Linked DNA regions of Archangium primigenium. The protein of the gene in region 1 interacts with the protein of each later gene in a pairwise test. Links are inferred from orthologs where the notes say so. Each region holds a gene or a part of one and is shown on either strand. Other genes may lie near its edges.

The links.
Region 2: the proteins of lpdA (region 1) and odhB interact in binary tests that used the Escherichia coli proteins (3 or more experiments, as listed by UniProt). The link is inferred for Archangium primigenium from one-to-one orthologs.

What each region holds. Positions count from the first base shown.
Region 1 is NZ_JADWYI010000001.1:6,844,657-6,847,886, forward strand. The notes cover bases 186-3,105. They hold lpdA (dihydrolipoyl dehydrogenase), read right to left. Parts: upstream 2,385-3,105; coding sequence 987-2,384; downstream 186-986. Other genes in these bases: lipA (lipoyl synthase), read right to left, coding at 186-740; I3V78_RS27940 (hypothetical protein), read left to right, coding at 2,460-3,105. Also shown: more of lipA, read right to left, coding at 1-185; more of I3V78_RS27940, read left to right, coding at 3,106-3,230. UniProt on the Escherichia coli protein: Lipoamide dehydrogenase is a component of the glycine cleavage system as well as of the alpha-ketoacid dehydrogenase complexes.
Region 2 is NZ_JADWYI010000001.1:2,268,338-2,271,646, reverse strand. What follows is about bases 225-3,223. They hold odhB (2-oxoglutarate dehydrogenase complex dihydrolipoyllysine-residue succinyltransferase), read left to right. Parts: upstream 225-1,113; coding sequence 1,114-2,334; downstream 2,335-3,223. Other genes in these bases: I3V78_RS09640 (S9 family peptidase), read right to left, coding at 2,809-3,223; I3V78_RS09645 (cold-shock protein), read left to right, coding at 2,486-2,689; I3V78_RS09655 (2-oxoglutarate dehydrogenase E1 component), read left to right, coding at 225-1,124. Outside these bases: more of I3V78_RS09655, read left to right, coding at 1-224; more of I3V78_RS09640, read right to left, coding at 3,224-3,309. UniProt on the Escherichia coli protein: E2 component of the 2-oxoglutarate dehydrogenase (OGDH) complex which catalyzes the second step in the conversion of 2-oxoglutarate to succinyl-CoA and CO(2).

The DNA.
Region 1 (3,230 bases):
TGCAGGTACTGGCCGAGCGTGAGCACGTCCACGCCCACGCCGCGCAGGTCGCGGAAGGTCTGCTCCAGCTCGGCGTCGGTCTCGCCCAGGCCCACCATGACGGACGTCTTGGTGTAGAGCCGCTCGGGGCGGGCCTTGAGGTACTCGAGCACCTTGAGCGACTGGCGGTAGGTGGCGCGCCGGTCGCGCACCTTGGGGGTGAGCCGCTCGACGGTTTCCACGTTGTGGGCCACCACGTGCGGGCGCGCCTCGGCCACGGTGGCCAGGTCCTGCTCCACGCCCTTGAAGTCGGGGATGAGCACCTCGACGATCGTCCGGGGCGAGTGCTGGCGCAGCTCGCGGATGGCCGAGGCGAAGTGGCTCGCGCCCCCGTCCGGCCGGTCATCGCGGTTCACCGAGGTGACCACGATGTACTCCAGGTCCATCTCCTTGACGGCTTGGGCCAGGTGGATGGGCTCCATGGGATCCAACGGCGGCGGCGCGCCCACCTTCACGTGGCAGAAGCGGCAGGCGCGCGTGCACACCTCGCCCATGAGCATCACCGTGGCGGTGCCTCCGCCCCAACACTCGGCGATGTTCGGGCAGCGCGCTTCCTCGCACACCGTGGACAGCTTCGTGCGGCGCACGATGGCCTTCACCCGCTCGTACCCTTCCCCGTGCGGCAGGCGCACCTTCAACCACTCGGGCTTCCGGGTGGACTCGGAGACTTGGGGCAGGGGGAAACGATCGGGAGTCGCCATGGGTCGCGGGCCTTCTACGGTTGGGGCGAAAGGAGGGTCAAGCGGGAAGCCGTGACGCGATATGTCGTCACACCCCCACGGGGGAATGCACGTCCCTGTTCTAACGCGTCCGCTCCGCGCGGGCAGCCCCGTGTCTCGATTCAGGCCCCCTTCCCCCCCGGGCGGGCGAGCCCCGGACAGGCGAAGGCCGCCCGGGAGGAGTCTCCCGGACGGCCTGGGCTGAATCAGAAGGACTGGACGCGCCGGTTAGATGTGGATGGGGTGACCGAGGGTGGCCTCGGCGCCCTCCTTCACGATCTCCGAGAGCGTCGGGTGCGCGTGCATGGTGTGCGCGAGCTCTTCGGTGGTGATCTCCAGGCGCAGCGCGACGCAGGCCTCGGCGAGCAGCTCCGTGGCGTGAGGGCCCACCATGTGGATGCCGAGCACCTCGTCGTACTTCTTGTCGGACACGACCTTCACCAGGCCGATGCCCTCGTTGGAGATGGAGGCCTTGGTGACGGCGGAGAACGGGAACACGCCCGTCTTCACGTCGTAGCCGCGCTCCTTGGCCTTCTTCTCCGTGAGGCCCACGGAGGCGACCTCGGGGTAGCAGTAGGTGGCCGACGGCGTCAGGTCGTAGTTGATGGGCGCGGGGTTCTTGCCGGCGATGTGCTCCACGGCCAGCACCGCCTCGGCGCTGGCCACGTGGGCGAGCATCGCGGTGGGGATGACGTCGCCGATGGCGTACACGCCCGGCTCGGTCGTGCGCATCATCGTGTCCGTCTTGATGTAGCCGCGCTCGGCCTTGATGGACGTGTGCTGCAGGCCGATGTCCTCGCTCACGGGCGCGCGGCCCACGGCCGACAGGACGTACTCGGCCTCGATGGTGCGCGTCTCGCCGCCCACCGTCATGGTGAGCCTGGCGCCCGAGCCGGTGTTCTCCACCGACTCCACCTTGGCGCCGGTGTGCAGGTCGATCTTGCGCTTCTTGAACTGCTTCTCCATCTCCTTGGAGATGTCCGCGTCCTCGATGGGGAGGATGTTGGGCAGGTACTCCACGATGGCCACCTGGCTGCCCATGTGGTTGAACACCGAGGCGAACTCACAGCCCACCGCGCCCGCGCCGATGACGATGAGGCTCTTGGGGATGCGGTCGAGCGTGAGGATGGAGTCGCTGTTGAGCACGCGCTCGTGGTCCACCTTCACGTTGGGCAGCGACTTGGGCACCGAGCCCGTGGCCACGATGATGTTCTTGGTGTCCAGCGCCTGCTTGGACCCGTCCTCGGCCGTGACCTCGACCTTGCCCTTGCCGGCGATGCGGCCGTGGCCCTTGATGACGGTGATCTTGTTCTTCTTCATCAGGTAGTCGATGCCATTGGCACCCTTGGTGACCACCTTCTGCTTGTGCTCCTGGACCTTGGCCCAGTTCACCACCGGCTTGGGCACCTCGATGCCGAAGTCCGCCGCCTCCTGGATGTGGTGCAGCAGCGCGGCGCTCCACAGCAGGGACTTGGTGGGGATGCAGCCGCGGTGAAGGCAGGTGCCGCCCAGGCGCTTGTCCTTCTCGATGAGCGCCGTCTTCAGGCCGAGCTGCGCGGCACGGATCGCACCGACATAACCACCGGGGCCCGAACCGATGATCACCACGTCGAAAGTCTCAGCCAAAGAATGCCTCCGGGGTGGATGGAACCACGCGGCGCTGATAACCACCCCTCCTGGCTGGAATCAAGGAGTTTGCACGTGCGCCGCTTCCCCCGCCGGACCCTCCTCCTCATGGCGCTCGCCCTCCTGGCCTTCGTGCGCCTGTACGTCATCGCCCACCGCGAACCCAAGCCCGCCGCCCCCCCGCCCCCGGAGCAGGCACGTGCGCCCGCCCCGGCCGCGTCGGCCTGTCCCACCCTGGAGCGCGCCCTGCAAGGCGCCCTGCGCGACCCCCAGGGCGCCACCGCCTGGACCACCGCCCGGCGAGAACTCGATGCGTGTCCCACCCTTCCCGCCCGGGCCTGTGAGCTGGGGGTGGCCCTGGATGCCCGAGCCCCCCTAGGCGACGCCGGCCCCCAGCCCCTGCGCGAGCTGCTGGACACGCTGTGTCAACGCTGCCCCGCCGGGCTCAACCCCTGCGCGAGCGCCGTGGTGCGCACGGTGATGGCCGTGAGCGCGACCGGCCAGTCGCCCCTCGCCAGCCCCCGCTGGCACCTGGAGCGCGCCGGCCCGGGCATGCCCGAGGCCTGCAGTGAGGTCGCCCAGAGCCTCCTGGCCCCCGCCGCGCTCGACGAGGGGCCGCTGTCCGAGGCCTCGCGGACCTTGCTCGGCGAGCTCGGGCCGATCTGCGCGCGCGCGGGCCTGCTGCCCTCTGCCCTGATCCGCGCCGCCGCGGTCCAGGGCGCCGTGCCCGCGCGCGACTGGCTCGCCGCCGAGGCCCCGTCCGCCGCGCACGTCCCGCTCACGCCCGATCGGCTCCTCGGCCCCACCACGGGCAGTGCCGCCTTCGATCACCAGGACGCCCCGGGC
Region 2 (3,309 bases), 4.6 Mb from region 1 along the record:
GCTTCCATGTCCACCCGGTGGTGGAGCGCACGGTGCTCAAGAAGCGCCAGACCATGCTCCAGACGGAGGAGATCCAGTGGGGCGAGGGCGAGACGCTCGCCTACGCCACGCTCGTCTCCGAGGGCTACCCGGTGCGCCTGAGCGGCCAGGACTGCGAGCGCGGCACGTTCAGCCACCGCCACGCGGTGCTCAACGACGTGAAGACGGGCGCCAAGTACTCGCCCCTGGATCAGTTCGCCACCGGCAAGGCGCGCTTCACCGTGCTCAACAGCCCGCTGTCGGAGATGGGCGTGCTCGGCTTCGAGTACGGCTACAGCCTGGACGTGCCGGACGGCCTCACGCTCTGGGAGGCGCAGTTCGGTGACTTCGCCAACGGCGCGCAGATCATCATCGACCAGTTCATCGCCGCGGGCGAGAGCAAGTGGCGGCGGCTCAGCGGCCTCACGCTCCTGCTGCCCCACGGCTACGAGGGCCAGGGCCCCGAGCACTCCAGCGCCCGGCTCGAGCGCTTCCTGAGCCTGAGCGCCGAGGACAACATCCAGGTCGTCTACCCCACCACGCCCGCGCAGATCTTCCACCTCTTGCGCCGGCAGATCCTCCGCCCGCTGCGCAAGCCGCTCGTGATCATGTCGCCCAAGAGCCTGCTGCGCCGCCCCGAGGCGGTGAGCAAGCTGGAGGAGCTGGCCAGCGGGGGCTTCCAGGAGGTCATCCTGGACAAGGTGAAGCCCGAGGGCGTCACGCGGCTGCTCCTGTGCTCGGGCAAGGTCTATTACGACCTGGTCAAGGCGCGCGACGAGAAGAAGGACGAGTCCATCGCCATCGTGCGCGTGGAGCAGCTCTTCCCCTTCCCGTTCGAGGAGCTCGCGGCCCTGGTGGGCAAGATGCCCCAGCTCGCCGAGCTGTACTGGGTCCAGGAGGAGCCGCGCAACTCGGGCGCCTGGCACTTCATCTTCCCCCGCCTGCACGACCTGATCGCCACGCGCGGCCAGGCCCCCGTGAAGGTGGGCTACATCGGACGCGCGGAAGCGGCGAGTCCCGCGACCGGATTCCTGCAGACGCACAACCTCGAGCAGCAGCTCATCGTGGAGGAAGCCATCCTCCGAGGAACCAAGAATGGCCGTTGAATTGAAAGTCCCGCCCCTGGGCGAGTCCATCACTGAAGCCGTCGTCGGGAAGTGGAACAAGAAGCAGGGCGAGACGGTGGCCGCCGACGAGCCCATCGTCGTGCTGGAGACCGACAAGGTCACCATCGACGTGCCCGCTCCCGCCGCCGGCGCCATCTCCGCCATCGCCTTCAAGGAGGGCGACAAGGTGCGCGTGGGCGACGTGCTGGGCACCATCGAGGCCGGGGGCGCCAGCGCGCCCGCGTCCAAGCCCGCCGCCGCGGCCGAGTCGGCTCCGGCCGCCAGCGCCGCGTCCAGCGCCTCGGCCGACGCGCGCATCACGCCCACCGCCCGGAAGATCGTGGAGGAGAACAAGCTGGACGTGAGCCAGCTCAAGGGCACCGGCGCCGGAGGCCGCATCACCAAGGAGGACGCGCTGGGTCAGCTCAACCGCCCCGCCGAGCCCTCCGCGCCCGCCCCCGCGCCCCGGCCCGCCGCGCCGCCCGCCCCCTCCGGTCCCCGCCCGCGCGCCGACCGCGAGGAGCGCGTGAAGATGACGCCCCTGCGCCGCCGCGTGGCCGAGCGTCTGCTGCAGGCCCAGTCCAACGCCGCCATCCTCACCACCTTCAACGAGGTGGACATGGGCGAGGTGATGGACCTGCGCAAGCAGTACAACGAGAAGTTCCAGGCCAAGCACGGCGTGAAGCTCGGCTTCATGAGCCTGTTCGTGCGCGCGGCCATCGAGGCGCTCAAGACCTTCCCCCAGGTCAACGCGGAGATCGACGGCGAGGACGTCATCTTCAAGCGCTACTACGACATCGGCGTGGCCGTCAGCGGCTCGCGCGGACTCGTGGTGCCCGTGCTGCGCGATGCCGACAGCCTGTCGCTCGCGGACATGGAGAAGAAGATCGGCGACTTCGGCACCCGCGCGCGCAACGACAAGCTCACCATCAACGAGCTGCAGGGCGGCACCTTCACCATCTCCAACGGGGGCACCTTCGGCTCGATGCTCTCCACCCCCATCCTCAACCCGCCCCAGACGGGCATCCTGGGGATGCACAACATCGTGGAGCGCCCGGTGGCCCGCAACGGCCAGGTCGTCATCCGGCCCATCATGTACCTGGCGCTCTCCTACGATCACCGCCTCATCGACGGGCGCGAGGCCGTGCAGTTCCTCGTGCGCATCAAGGACTGCATCGAGGATCCCACCCGGCTCCTGCTGGAAATTTGAAGCCCTGCTAAACCGTCAAAGTGGGGAAAACGCGTGAGCCGACTGGACAGCCGGTCGGCCAAGCGCCTACAACTCCATCATCGTCACCCGACGGACGGGGGACGGGACGACGAGCCGGTCTCCGGGTCGGCTCCTGACGAGGAAGAGCAGCATGGCTATCGGCACCGTGAAGTGGTTCAACGACGCGAAGGGCTTTGGCTTCATCACGCAGGAGGAAGGTGGCGAGGACGTGTTCTGCCACCACACCGCCATCAACATGGACGGCTTCCGCACCCTGCAGGAAGGTCAGCGGGTGGAGTTCGAGGTCGCCCGCGGGCCCAAGGGCCTGCAGGCCCAGAACGTGCGCGCCACCTGATGCGTCGTTTCACCGCTTCGCGGTGAGCTGAAGCACGGAAGGCCCGGCGACTCCCGAAACGGAGTGCCGGGCCTTCTGCTTTGCGGGGCCCCTTCAAGGGGCCCCTAGCAGGCGCTCGCTCAGGGCCGCAGGTGGCGCTTGAAGTGGTTCATCACCCACTCGTACTGCCGCTGGGTGATGAGGGGGTCGGGCACCATGTGGGTGAGGCCACTCAGGGGCAGCAGCTCGTGGTACTTGCCGGCGCGGAAGAGCGCGTCGGACAGCTTGAGCGTGTGGAAGAAGTAGACGTTGTCGTCCGCGGTGCCGTGGATGAGCAAGAGCGGGGAGATGGAGCGCGCCGGATCGCTCGCGTAGGTGAGCAGCGAGCTCTTCGCGTAGGCCTCGGGGTCCGTCTGGGGCAGGCGCAGGTAGCGCTCGGTGTAGTGGGTGTCGTAGTCGAGCCAGTCCACCACGGGCGCGCCCGCCACGGCCGCCTTGAAGACGTCCGACCCCTTGAGCGCGGCGAGCGCGGCCATGTAGCCGCCGAAGCTCCAGCCCTCGATGCCCACGCGGGAGAGGTCTACCTCGGGCACCTCGGCGGCGAGCGCCTGGATGCCCGCGGCCTGGTCCTCCAGCGTCAC